Regions from separate parts of the Bacillus cereus group sp. BfR-BA-01316 genome, predicted to be linked through region 3. Evidence: riboswitches for the same ligand, from Rfam matches in the RefSeq annotation. Region 3 holds a riboswitch; each other region holds the start of a gene.

Region 1 (4,758 bases), on a different contig from region 3:
GATACAGTATGGGAAGAGGTTTATGAGCGTGCGCGTGAATTATATGGCGAAGAGGGAAAAGTAATAGCAGAAGAGATGTTGAAAAAGTTCTGGTTAGATTCGCTTAAAGAGCGGCATCCACATGATTGTAGCGGCGGAGAGCAACAATTACTGGCATTATGTACAACGTTATTATCAAAGCCAACTTTATTATTACTGGATGAGCCGACAAAGGGACTAGATCCATGGAAAAAGGAAAGAGTAGGAGAGCTATTTAAACAGTTGCAAAAAGAAGGTACAACAATTGTAATGGCAACGCATGATATTGAGTTTGCAGCGAAATACGTTGATCAATGTATGATGTTATTTGACGGGAAGGTCATTATGAATGATGCACCGAAAGAGTTCTTTAGTGGTAACTTCTTTTATACAACATCTATTAACCGATTCATCCGTAGAGAGTTGCCATTTGCATTAACGTGGGAGGATGTGTACGAAGCGTGTCCAAACGATATGTTGCATTTATAATATTTATTTTTGCCGTTGTAATATGTACACTACTCTTTACGACTCTTATTATGGACGGGTATTACATGGTAAGTAGTTTGTTTTTATTAGCTGTCATTATGCTACCTTTCTACGTCCGTTTTGAAAGGAAGTCGTTTGTTTCACGTGAAATTGTTATCGTTGCTGTGTTAGCGGCGATTGCAGCGGTTAGCCGGGTACCATTTTCTATTTTACCAAGTGTACAACCGACTTCTTTTGTCATTATCGTTTCTGCAATTGTTTTTGGGAGTGAAACTGGCTTTATGATTGGGGCAACGGCGGCTATTGTATCTAACATTTTTTTAGGACAAGGTCCGTGGACTCCGTGGCAAATGTTCTCTTGGGGCATGATCGGGTTTATAGCTGGGCTATTACGTAATACATTTTTAATGAAAAAACTGTGGGGAAGACTGTTGTACGGATTCGTCGTTGGATTTTTATTTGGCTGGATTATGAATTTTTGGGGTCTTCTTGGTTTTATACAGGAAGCAACGTGGGAGACAGTTATTGCCTACTATGTCGCAAGTTTTTCTTTCGATCTTAGTCACGCGATATCGAATGTTATTTTCCTTCTGTTATTTAGTACGTCATGGATTACGATCCTCACAAGATTTAAAAAGAAATACGGTATATTAGATGAGCATAAGGTGACATAGAAAAGCATATTCATATAAGGTAGGGTCGCGACTTACATATTCGTTTGCCTCTTTCATGCTTCTTACATATTGTAAGAAGCATTTTTTATTGTCAAAAAATAGATTCAATATATATCCGTTATTATATGAAATTATTTGTATAATAGCAGGTGAGAACTAATTTCAAGAGGGAGGTGTATAGTTAATGAAGTTAGTTATTCCGAAACAGCATGGAGCATGGGCGATGCTTGTTATTCCATTTCTATTAAGTGTATTACTTGGCAAACCTACTTTTTATCATGTCCCATTGTTTTTAGCCTGGTTCTTTATCTATCTAGCTACTTATCCATTTCTCATGTACATAAGGAAAAGACGAAAAAAAGAATTTCTACACGCTACAATTGTTTATTTTATCATTGCATTTGTATTTGGGATGATTTCTTTATTATATGAATGGCGAATTCTTTTATTCGCAGTATTAATGATTCCGTTGTTTATTGTAAATATGTATTACGCTCGTCAAAAAAATGAACGAGCATTACTAAATGACATTTGCGCGATTATAGTGTTTTGTATAGGCGGCTTAATAAGTTATTATTTCTCAATGAAATTTATTGATAGAACAGCATTATTCATTGCGCTTATTTCATTTCTATATTTTTTAGGAAGTACGTTTTATGTGAAAACGATGATTCGTGAAAAAAATAATCCGAAGTATCGTTTTATATCTTGGGGATATCATATTGTATTAACGGTAATCGTATTTACTATAAATCCATGGTGTTCACTCATATTTGTACCAAGTGTAATTCGGGCCATTATGTTGTATGGCAAAAAGATTTCTATATTAAAAGTAGGGATTTTAGAAATTGTTAATTCTGTATATTTTTTAATAATAACGGCAATAATGATGAAGTATGCCATTTGAAAAAACTTCCCATCTTTTGATGGGAAGTTTTCATTCTTGTTCTAAAATGTGAACGGTGTAATCGCAACGTTGAAGGGCTTGCTCTACAGCGTAAAGGGATTGTTCAATACGTGCGCGATTAAAATCTTCTTCAACAGTTTGTAGTGCTTCTTCTAAACAATGTTTTGCTTCTTGTAATGATTGAAAAGAATCTTGTACATAGCCGCGAGCATTTTGATGCATTTCATAATCCTCCTTGAATGTTCATATATGTATAGTATGAACAGTAAGGAAGAAAATATAATTTGTTGTATTTGTTTGACAATTAAAGTGAAATTACGTATAGTAAGATTTAAGTGAATATTTTCTTATCCAGAGAGGTGGAGGGACTGGCCCGATGAAACCCAGCAACCGCGATGCAGGTGCTAATTCCAGCAGAACATATTTGTTCTGGGAGATAAGACGAAGATATATACGTAACTTCTTCTTATCGGAGAGGTTTTTTTGTTGCAAAAAAACCGATTACGAAAACATATAATAAGAAGAAAGGGGTTGCGAAGTACTGTGACACTCGAAAAATACGTAAAACTGCGTAGTACAGTTTATGAATATATGATAGAGCAGGATAAGCCAATATCATTGTTAGATATTCAAGAACATATCGTTTCGCATCATGAAGGAAAATTCACTAAAAAAATGTTACATCAATTTTATTTATCAAGATTATTAGATGAACTCAAACTGGATGGGAAAATTACTTTAGCTGATGATGAATATCTCTATGCTGAAAAAGGGGTACTTTATAAAGCGGGAAAAGGGAGCTGAGCTCTCTTTTTTTTGAAGTATGTAGAGTAAAAGACTGCTAAAGCAGCCTGATACAGGGAATGGTGTTGAGTGTGTAGTGTCAAAGATTGAATGTGCCTGAAAGAGGCACTTCATATCGGCTGCAAATGAAAAGAGACACCTTCGCCGAATAGGTGTCAGTCGTTTTGTCACGTAGACTCGCTACTTGACAGTTATTAGAATAACATGTAGGGTTTTTGAAGTCAAAAGGGAATTAAAGGAAGGGGTGTTGTTATGTACGCTTACTTATTAAAAGATATAACGAAATGGATTCCAAAGTACATTATAGATAGAGGGCATGAATACTATGAAGAAGGACATGTAGAAGATGTTGAAATACACGACAAGAAAGTATTTGCTTTCGTTACTGGAAATGCAGGGAATTATGAAGTGATTATTGATCTTGAAGATTTTACAGAAAGTAGCTGTGAGTGTCCTTATGAGAATTTTTGTAAGCATATGGCAGCGGTCGTTTATGATATTCAAAGTGCTGGTGAGAGTACAGTTAAAGAACAACTGAATGGTTTAGAAAAAGAAGAGTTACTAACAGTATTAAATCGTTTATTACAAAGTTCGAAAAATGTGCAAATCGTAGAGGAGATGTTAAAGAAAGGGAAGATTTAATTTATGAATGAAATCGATCGTATTATAAATTGTTGCAATTATGATGACGAACTTTTTCGTACGTATATTAAGTGTTTAGTCCAATTGAAGAAGTGTAGTGAAACGTTAAAACAAATTCAGGTACAATTAAGAAATGATTATTTAATAAGAGGGATTTGTGAAAGAGAAGTTGATGAGGTAATAAAGGGAAGTAAAGAATATGAAACATATTTTCTTCCTAAAGTATTGCAGTGGAATTTCCTTAAGAACAATCCTCATATGATTGAAAAGGTGTGTGAAGATTTGTTTATATATGAAGCATTAAATCATGCAGAGGTAGAGTGGAGGAAGGTAATAAGCTGTATAGATAACGAATGATTTATTATATAAAAAAGCTAGTATAAAACTAGCTTTCCGTTTAAATAAATAAGAAACATAGACTAATGATAAATCCTGCATATAGTAAGTTAACAACACAAAATCCCATAATATCACGAGCGCCTAAACCAGCTATCGCTAATGCCGGTAATGCCCAGAAAGGTTGAATTAAATTTGTCCAAGCATCGCCCCATGCAATTGCCATCGCTGTTTTCGCAGCAGGTACACCAAGTTCAGCGCCAGCTGGAATCATAATTGGTGCTTGCACTGCCCATTGACCGCCTCCAGATGGAACGAAAATATTTACAATGCCAGCACTTAAAAATGTAAAGAGCGGGAATGTGGTTTCATTTGAAATACTAATAAAGAAAGTAGAAATAGCTCCTCCAAGCGAAAGCCCTTCACTATTTACTCCAATCATCATGCCCATAATTCCAGCATAGAACGGAAACTGAAGTAAAATACCTGAAGCACTCTTAGTTGAGTCAGAGAAAGCGCGAATATATTGAATAGGAGTACGGTGGAAAATAAGGCCTGCAATTAATAACATAAAAATAACGATATCAAGTGTAAGGTTAAAGCCTTTCGTACTAAAATAGTTAAAAATATAAATAAGACCTAATAACCCGATGCAAAGTGTAATAATCATACTATTTTCCATTTTTTCAGCGAATGTTTTTTGCTCTACTTCTTGAGCTGCAGCTTCTTCATGGAACACACTTGGATCTACTGTAATTGTATGTTTTTCATCTGGATGCATTGCTTTATTAATGAGAGGCATCGTAATTAAAAAGATAATAACTGGAACGAGAGCATATGGCGAGAATAAAGTTTCTGTTATTGGAATCGCTTCTTTAATACTTCCAG
Region 2 (4,758 bases), on a different contig from region 3:
ACAGAATTTTCAAAAAAAGTTCAATAAATGTTCAAAGAATATTGGAAAATACACTTGATAAAGTGGAATTGTGATTGGAGAGGTTATTTATATACAAACGAAAGCAATAAATCATTTTAGTAGATAAAAAACCAGGCTTACTTCATTTTAATGAAATAAGCCTGTTCCATAGGAGGATGTATATATGTAGAGTGAATAAAAGGTTGGAAAAGGGGGTCCAAGCCCTTTTATTCAACTAACTACCTTAATAAATTGGAACCCAGCCTTCTGTTGTAACAAAAATGCGAATAGCTACAACTTGGCGATCATCTTGCAAGGTAAAATAGTGTCTTGCATTTTCAGGTACAGATATAAGATCACCAGGCTCAAGTTCAACGTCAAAGAATCGACCATCTTTTCCTTCAATAGCGAAGATGCCATGACCGCTGACAATAAAGCGAACTTCATCGTCAGTATGATGGTGTTCTTTTTGAAAATTAATTAATAATTCGTCAAGGTTAGGTGTGCTATTTGAAAGTGAAATCACATCATATGCTTTATAACCACGACGATCTGAAACATCAGCAATTTCTTTTGAAAACAACGTTAATATTTCAGCTTTGTTTTCATCTGTTAAGGAGTAATTTTCTTTTAAATGAGTAGGAAGTTTAGAAATATTCCATTTCTCATATAAAACATCTTCTCCCTGCAAAAAGCTTGATACTTCTACTTCATTTTCAATACGAGTATTTTCCTCATGAATACGAATTTGCGCCATTAGAAACGCCTCCTTGAATTGATAATAATTTTATATGAAATTGGAATAAAAACTCATAAGCTTCTAATCTTTTTTTTGCATCAAAGCTATCACGGCCCCATACGGTAATGCCATGGTTTCGAATTAATACTGCTCCTGAATCTCCTTGTATATGCTTTCGAAATTTCTCTCCAAGCGTTGGGATATGAGCATCATTTTCGATAATAGGAATGTTAATCGTTGCACCTTCTTCCCAAATATCAAGAGCTTTAATAATCTCTTGATTTTGAAGGGTGACTTTATCACTATACAAATTTGTGATGACATTATTATCAGTTGTATGAACATGAAGTACGCACCCGGCATTCGTACTGTTATAAATATGTGTATGCAATATTGTTTCTGCTGAAGGGCGTAACTCAGTTTCTAAAACGGGAACTCCTTGATGATTTACTAATAGAAAATCATCTGGAGTGGTTTTTGTTTTATCTTTGCCACTTGCTGTAATAAGAAAAGTAAGGGGATCATGACTGACTTTTATAGAAATATTTCCACTCGTTGCTGGAAACCAATTCCGAGTTGCTAATTCTTTTTTTATTTCACTTAAGTCATACCATTGACGAAAAAGTTGTTTCATGATTTCACCTCCAACAAATGTTGTAATTCGACTTGAATATCGTGAAATGTGTTAAAGGATGTATAAGCAATATGATTTTCTTCACATTTTGTAATAAGGAAGTCACGGGCGAATACTTTATCTGCTTGTTTTGCTGCTTGTAAATCAGTAATGGAATCTCCTATCACAATATGAAAATCATCTTTAGAGCTTAGTTTACGAATTAATGATGATTTACAGAGACCGCAACTATGCTGACATTGCTCGTCACAAGGGTGCGGCCATTTAACTTCAACAAATTCTCCTGAAAAGTCAGTTGCATTACAATAAATTTGTTCTTTAGGGATTATTTCTTGTAAGAGTGGATAGACGAAGAAATCCATTCCACCTGATATAACGTAAAAGGAAATGTTATTTTCATTAATAAATTGTATGAATTCATGAAAACCTGTACGTATTTCAGCAGTTTCTTGTAAAAACTGAATAATATCATCGTGTAGATTAATAGGTATTAATCGGAATAATTGAGAAACACCTTCTTGAATAGAAAGTTCTTGCGATAAAATTTTTTGCTTAATTTCCTCTGCTTCTGGTGGTGCGAATTTTTTCATAATGGACATGATATTATCGTTATTTGTAATCGTACCATCGAAATCACAAAATACTTGAATACTCATAATTTCACCTCATGAGAAGGATTTCCCCATATTTGTAGTGCGCTATGCAAATTTATTTCATCCACTTCATGGAGTGGTTTACCTTGTAAAGTAGCTTCAATTGCAGCGCGGAAAGCTTTGCCACCACCTTGAGCTCCATTTGGATGCCCATGAATCCCGCCGCCGGCATTAATAACGACATCCTTACCAAAATCTCGTAGAATAAAGGGAACGAAACCAGGATGAATTCCAGCAGATGGAACAGAAAAACTTTTCTTGAAATAGTGGTCTTCCTCAGTTAATGCTTCTGTAATGAGAAGAGCTTCCTCTTTTTCTAATGCAACGTTGCCGTATGGTGATGGGAATAAAGAGAAATCAGCACCAGCGTAACGTAGTAATTTTCCAAGTAGTAATAGAGAAGAGAACCCGTATAGTTTCGATGACGAATAAGCGCCACTTACAGCTGGGTGTGCCATAATAGGAATTGGAATTTCATCGTCTTCTACAAGTGATTGCAGTACATCTAATCCATAAGAAAATACATTAAATAAAAGAATGTCTGCTCCAGCTACCACCGCACGTTTCGCGTTCTCTTTTAAATCATAAGTTCGCCCTGTTAAATTTACTGCGTATAAAGTTTTATGTCCGTAAGTTTCGTATACAGATTGTAAAACTTCTTTCCCAGATTCAATTCTTTTTGTAAGTGGTGTTAATGAGTTTTCAAATAAAATTTCATCATCTTTTACAATATCTACGCCTCCAATTGCCTGATCGCGTAGTTGAGTTTTTAAATATCCAATATTCCGTCCTATCATCCCTTTGAAAATACTCATTAGAAGAGGGCGATCTTGAACTTGTAAAAGGTTTCGGATGCCTTCAATTCCAAATTTCGGTCCAGGGAACTGTTTCTTTAATTCGTCTGAGAATGTTAAATCAATTAGTTTAATTTCCCCATCTAACGAAAGTTTTCCAAATGTTGTTGTCAAAATGGCTGGTAAGTCTGGGCTGAAGTTCAGCGATGGATAATGAATTTTAATGATTCCACGTGATACTTTTTTGCCAAGATAAGAGTTAATATGTTCTTGTTCGTCTAACTCTTCAATATGAATGACATTGCCTTTATGTTGTTTTAATTGTTCTTGTAATAAGTGTGGTAAATGAGTCCATGAACCAATTGTTAAACCAATTGCAATTTGTTCCGCTTTCTTTTCTAAGTTGTGAGAATCATCGTGGATTAAATATGTCGCTATAATTCCGCTCATTGTTATAACCTCCTAGTTAAATAAAAAAACCTCTCAGCTAAGGAGAGGTTTTTTTACAACCAGCTCCTTATCTGTCAGCGTAACGCTGCGAGAATTAGCACCGTGTCTACAATTGTAGATCGGTTGCCGGGTTTCGTCGGGCTCGTCCCTCCACCTGCTCTTGATAAGAAGTATTTAGAAATGTTTAAATTTTTAAGATAACTGAATTTTGTCAGATATTTTTTATGTTGTCAATGACTTTTTGAAAAAATTTAATTTATCAATTCGATTAATTGCTTCTCGTAATCTATCTTCTGTATGCAAGAGACCAACACGGACATACCCTTCGCCGTTCTCACCAAATCCAACACCAGGAGCAACTGCAACGTGTGCTTTTTCTAGTAAAATATCAGAAAATTCCTCAGATGTATATCCTTCTGGTACAGGAAGCCATGCAAAGAATGATCCTGTTGGAATGTTTACATTCCAACCAATTGAGTGACAAGCTGAAATAAGAGCGTTTCTCCGAGATTCATAACTATTAACAAGTTCTACCACACAGGACTGCGAGCCTAATAGTGCTTCGCGGGCAGCATCTTGAACTGCACCAAAAATACTAACATACATATGATCTTGTAATAGGTTAATTGTTTCGATGACACTTTCATTCCCCACTGCAAAAGCAATACGCCATCCAGCCATATTGAAAGTTTTCGATAAAGTGTAAATTTCAATTCCTGTATCTTTGGCACCGTCTGCTTGCAAGAAACTAACAGGCTTTTGACCATCAAATCCGATAGCACCGTAAGCAAAATCATGAACAACTAATATGTTATGTTTATTAGCAAAATGAATGGTTTTATCAAAGAATTCTTTTGATGCTGTAGCACCGGTAGGGTTATTTGGATAGTTTAAAAACATTAACTTCGCTCGCTGGGCAACAGAGTCATCAATTTTTGTATAATCCGGTAAAAAATTATTTTCTGCAATAAGCGGCATTGTTTCAAAGTGCGCTTTTGCTAAAGAAACTCCGGATAAATAATCTGGATAGCCTGGATCAGGAACCAGAATGGTATCACCAGGGTTTGTAAAACAAATTGGTAATTCTACTAATCCAGCTTTTCCACCAAACAAAATAGCAACTTCAGTTTTTGGATTTACTACTACATCATATTCACGCTGATAGAAGGCTGCTACGGCTTCTTTTAGGCTTTCGTGTCCGCGAAATGGCGGATATTTATGATGAATGCTCTTTTCGGCAGCATCTTGTAAAGCTTTTACGATATGCTGCGGTGTTGGTTGATCTGGATTACCTTGACCTAGATTAATAACATCGTGACCAGCTGCAACGACTTTGTTAACTTTTGCAACAAGTGAAGCGAAAAATTGTGTTGGCAATGATGTTACTACTTTGGAAGGTTGAAATAATTTCATACTTTCCACCTCTTTTGAAAGTTGTTACAATTCTAGTGACAAATGATATAATCTTTCCAGTATTTTGTAAAGAAA
Region 3 (4,758 bases):
TTGCGTAGTTTGAATTAATAAATAAAGCATCACCTTCATTGTTTTCGTACAGCTTCGGTGAAAGTCCAGGTTCTACATCTGTTTTAAACTTTAAATTTTTCGGGTTTTCTACAACATCTTTTACTGTCGCTTTAACAACATCTACACCGTCTTTTAATTTAATAACGCCGCCTTTTTGTAACAACGCTAACATACGACCACGCTCAGCTACGTTATTACTCATAATAACCGTTCCTCCATCTGGAAGCTCTTTTAAGCTTTTATATTTCTTAGAATAAATGCCCATTGGCTCTAAATGAATTTTTCCTGCGTTTACAATTTTATATCCTTTTTCTTGAATTTCTTTATCTAAATACGGAATGTGTTGAAAGTAGTTCGCATCAATTTCTTTATCCGCTAACGCTTTATTCGGTAACACATAGTCCTGGAATTTTTTAATCTCTAATTTAATACCTTTTTTCTCTAATATCGGTTGTGCTTTCTCTAAAATAACAGCGTGCGGCACGTTAGAAGCTCCAACAACAAGCTTATTCTCCTCTTTCCCCCCGCAGGCAGCTAATGTAAATACAGACAGTGCTGTAACAGCTGACAGTATAATCTTTTTCATATGACGTCTCCCCTTCTCCCCTATAGTTATGTAGTTAGAAAAAAGAGCCGGCATACACCAGCCCTTCTTCAAACGATTATTCTTTTACAGGAACAACTGCCCCTTTATATTCTTTATTAATAAAATCTTCAATTTCTTTAGAATGCAGCACTTCTACAAGAGCTTTAATTTCTTTCTTATCTTTATCGCCTTTACGAACTGCTACTACGTTTGCGTACGGTGAATCACTACCTTCAATTGCAATTGCGTCTTTTTCTGGATTTAATTTCGCATCAATTGCATAGTTAGAGTTAATTAGAACTGCATCGCCTTCTTTATTGTTATACACTTGTGGTAATAAACCAGGCTCGATATCCGTTTTGAATTTTAAGTTTTTCGGATTATCTGCAATATCTTTCGGAGTCGCTTTAACTGGATCTACTCCGTCTTTAATTTTTAAAATGCCTTCTTTTTGTAAAATTGCTAAACCACGTCCATGATCAGCAACAGAATTACTCATAATAATTGTCGCCCCGTCTGGAAGTTCTTTTAAGCTCTTATATTTTTGAGAGTACACGCCAATTGGTTCTAAATGAATTTTCCCCGCTATTTCAAAATCATATTTTTTATCTTTAATTTCTTTTTCTAAATACGGAATGTGCTGGAAGTAGTTTGCATCTAAATCCTTATCCGCCAATGATTTATTCGGCAACACGTAATCTTGGAATTTTTTAATTTCTAACTCAATTCCTTTTTTCTCAAGTAACGGCTTTGCCTTTTCTAAAATAACAGCGTGCGGTACGTTAGAAGCACCAACAACTAGTTTCTTTTCATCTTTATCTTTCCCACCACAAGCAGCTAGCCCAAAAATCGAAGTTGTAATAAGTGCTGTAAGTAATAATTTTTTCATTTGAAATACCCTCCCGTTTTTCATTATCTTTTATCTATTCGAGTCGTTACACTATCACCAATCCACTGAATGAAAAATACAACTAGTAATACACAAATTGTCGCAACGATTGTTACATCGTTATTTCCTCGCTGGAACCCTTCTAAATAAGCAAGTGTTCCAAGGCCACCAGCACCAACAACACCTGCCATTGCTGTATAACCTACTAAAGCAATTGTCGTTACCGTAATACCAGATACTAATGCTGGTAACGCTTCTGGAATTAATACTTTCAAAATGATTGTGCTTGTTTTTGCTCCCATTGCTTTTGAAGCTTCAATTACACCTTTATCAATTTCACGAAGTGCGATTTCAACCATTCTCGCGTAAAATGGTGCCGCTCCAATAATTAAAGCTGGCAGCGCTGCACTCGCTCCGAGAATTGTTCCGAGAAGAATCTTTGTGAATGGGATTAATAAAATAATTAAAATGATGAACGGTATAGAACGGAAAATGTTTACAAACGCTCCAATCACCGTATTAATCGCTTTATTTTCCCATAAATTATCTTTCGCTGTCATAAAGAGTAATAGTCCTAAAATAAGTCCTAAAACAAATGTGGCAAGCGCTGCGATTGCCGTCATATATAACGTTTCACCAGTTGCTTCTAACATTTGATTCCAATCAACATTTGCGATTAACTTATCCATGTGCAATCACCTCCAGCTCTACTTGATCTTGATGAATCCCTTCTATTGCTTGCTGGATTGCTGTTTCTTCACCATTTAAATGAACGACTAAACTTCCGTAAGAGCCGTTATTCGTTTGTGCGATATTTCCTTGCAAAATGCTAACTTCTATATCACCGCGCTGCATTAACCTTTGAAGTACCGGTCTTTCTACCGCTTCACCGACAAACTGCAAACGAATTACTTTTCCATCTGGATACTTTTCTATTAAACTTTCAATCGTTTCATTCGTATCTTCAGAATCAGTTAACTGCTGTACAAATCGTTTTGTAATGTCTTGCTGTGGATTACGGAATACGTCAAGTACTGGACCCGTTTCTACGATCTTCCCTTTCTCCATTACAGCAACTCGATTACAAATTTTGCGAATAACGTGCATCTCATGCGTAATCAATACAATTGTTAATCCGAGACGCTTATTAATATCTAACAATAAATCCAAAATTTGATCCGTCGTTTCCGGATCAAGAGCTGACGTTGCTTCATCACATAAAAGTACTTGTGGATTGTTAGCTAACGCTCTTGCAATCCCGACGCGCTGCTTTTGTCCACCACTTAGCTGAGATGGGTACGCGTCTCCTCTTCCCTCTAATCCAACAAGATGAATTAACTCATCGACACGTTTTCTTCTCTCCGCCTTATCGACACCTGCAATTTCAAGTGGGAATGCGATATTTTCACGCACAGTTCGTGACCAAAGTAAGTTGAAATGCTGAAAAATCATTCCGATTTCTTGTCTTGCCTTACGAAGTTCATTTCCAGTAATTGCTGAAATCACACGATTCGCAATTGTAATTTGCCCAGACGTTGGTTTCTCTAACTGATTAAACAATCGGATTAAAGAACTTTTCCCAGCGCCACTATATCCGATAACACCAAATATTTCGCCTTTCTCTATTTGTAAGTTGGCGTTATCTACAGCAGTGACATCACCGCTTTTTGCCTTATATATTTTCTTTACATTCTCTAATAAAATCATGGTGTATCACCCCTTTTTTAAATAAAAAGCGCAAGCGGCTCGTTTAGAACAAGAGGGCGTTGGAATCCCTGACGTAGAGGCGCTTTTTGCCTCATAGGAAGGGATGAAACGACCGACTGTTCTAGCCGCTGGAGCTAGATTTCATAAAGATTTTAGATTTACTCCGCAATTTTTTATTTTTGATGCGTGTAATCTATCGCTACTGCTCATCTTGCTGTTTGAATGTCCTCCGCATTCAAACAACAAAAAAACCTTTCCGCTTCTAGAGAAGCAGAAAGGTTTATATGCGTATATAACAACATTATACCTCTCTCTCATCTCTCAAAGCATTTGCTTTGCAGGAATTGGCACCATTTCAACATAAGTTGACGGTTGCCGGGCTTCACAGGGCACAGTCCCTCCACCTCTCTTAATAAGAGAAATCAGATTAAATTTTCGTCTGATTTAAAATTTATGAAATTGTCTATATTTTATGAATTGAATTGTATCAATATCCACATGCTGTGTCAACAGAAATTTTCGTAAAAAAAGAAACTTCAGAATTTTAAGCTCCGACTGACATCGGTTTACATATATGAAACATCGATTCAACTAATAACATCGTTCGATACGTTCCAGAATATTGTACCCGTCCATCACTCATTAACTTTTGCAACCTCATATTTCCAGTCACTAATTTTTGTACATCCTCTTCCTCTAAACAAACGATTTGTTCCGTTCCTCTCGCCTCTTTCAAAAGTTCTATATAATCTCTTGAAATTTGTAACGAACAGCATTCATCTCCAAAACGAAAATTAACAGTTCTTTCTCCTTGCCTTAAAAGCGGTTCTAAATGATATTGACCATTAGCGTAATTTACAAATGATTGCAGCAAAGAATATAATTTCATCCTAAATCACATCCCTCATATCACTTTCTATTACATACCATTCCCTCTTATTAAAGAGCAATCCTGTTACTTTCGCTCGACAAATACTGTATCTATCACGCATGTCGACATATTTCCCAAGAAATATGTCGAGGCGGCAAAAACTTTGCCGCCTACTTTAATTCCGTATATAAATATTCAACCGAATGAAATGCATATATTTTCTTCATCAGTGTCCCATTTTCAAAAATAAGTAAACACGGTACACTTTCTATCCCATACTCTTTCGCTAAATGCGGGGCATAATTTAAATCTAACATTCCAATTTTCAAATCTTCAATCGTCATCTCGACGACCGTTAACATCTTCTTTGCTAATTGGCATGTTCCACACATTGGTGTATACACATATAACACTGTTTTTTCTTCATTTCCTATTAGGGCTGTAGCTTCGGCACCTGTCCAATCAATCACTTCTATCATTCCTTACCGTAAATATTCTGTATAAACGTCAATGTCAGCTCCCCATAACACATTTGCTAAATGTGAAGAAGGTGCAGTCGCCACCTCGCGATACGAGCGATCAATATAAATATGCTCTGCTTGCGGAAATTCTTTTCGGAATTGTTTCCTTAACTTTTCTCCTGCATCATCAGCATCCACTAGCACATATACGTCCTTATCAAAA

Evidence for each region. Region 3 has a riboswitch for S-adenosylmethionine ahead of MR071_RS01125 (methionine ABC transporter ATP-binding protein). Riboswitches for the same ligand answer to the same signal wherever they lie in the genome.
Region 1: it holds a riboswitch for S-adenosylmethionine, as region 3 does, so the genes downstream of both, MR071_RS22630 (hypothetical protein) here and MR071_RS01125 (methionine ABC transporter ATP-binding protein) in region 3, are expected to answer to the same signal.
Region 2: it holds a riboswitch for S-adenosylmethionine, as region 3 does, so the genes downstream of both, mtnW (2,3-diketo-5-methylthiopentyl-1-phosphate enolase) here and MR071_RS01125 (methionine ABC transporter ATP-binding protein) in region 3, are expected to answer to the same signal.

What each region holds. Positions count from the first base shown of each region.
Region 1 is NZ_JAKUGX010000040.1:21,055-25,812, forward strand. It holds gene MR071_RS22610 (ABC transporter ATP-binding protein) at 1-507, shown strand, start outside; gene MR071_RS22615 (ECF transporter S component) at 480-1,181, shown strand; gene MR071_RS22620 (YwiC-like family protein) at 1,366-2,088, shown strand; gene MR071_RS22625 (hypothetical protein) at 2,119-2,310, opposite strand; SAM riboswitch class I at 2,433-2,531, shown strand; gene MR071_RS22630 (hypothetical protein) at 2,572-2,892, shown strand; gene MR071_RS22635 (SWIM zinc finger family protein) at 3,145-3,534, shown strand; gene MR071_RS22640 (group-specific protein) at 3,538-3,891, shown strand; gene MR071_RS22645 (short-chain fatty acid transporter) at 3,932-4,758, opposite strand, start outside.
Region 2 is NZ_JAKUGX010000007.1:147,767-152,524, reverse strand. It holds gene MR071_RS08825 (1,2-dihydroxy-3-keto-5-methylthiopentene dioxygenase) at 245-757, opposite strand; gene MR071_RS08820 (methylthioribulose 1-phosphate dehydratase) at 735-1,373, opposite strand; gene MR071_RS08815 (2-hydroxy-3-keto-5-methylthiopentenyl-1-phosphate phosphatase) at 1,370-2,029, opposite strand; gene mtnW (2,3-diketo-5-methylthiopentyl-1-phosphate enolase) at 2,026-3,270, opposite strand; SAM riboswitch class I at 3,335-3,440, opposite strand; gene MR071_RS08805 (pyridoxal phosphate-dependent aminotransferase) at 3,493-4,683, opposite strand; gene MR071_RS08800 (carbon-nitrogen family hydrolase) at 4,698-4,758, shown strand, end outside.
Region 3 is NZ_JAKUGX010000001.1:219,630-224,387, reverse strand. It holds gene metQ (methionine ABC transporter substrate-binding lipoprotein MetQ) at 1-607, opposite strand, end outside; gene metQ (methionine ABC transporter substrate-binding lipoprotein MetQ) at 684-1,496, opposite strand; gene MR071_RS01130 (methionine ABC transporter permease) at 1,520-2,185, opposite strand; gene MR071_RS01125 (methionine ABC transporter ATP-binding protein) at 2,178-3,203, opposite strand; SAM riboswitch class I at 3,515-3,622, opposite strand; gene MR071_RS01120 (hypothetical protein) at 3,748-4,092, opposite strand; gene MR071_RS01115 (thioredoxin family protein) at 4,245-4,553, opposite strand; gene MR071_RS01110 (toprim domain-containing protein) at 4,557-4,758, opposite strand, start outside.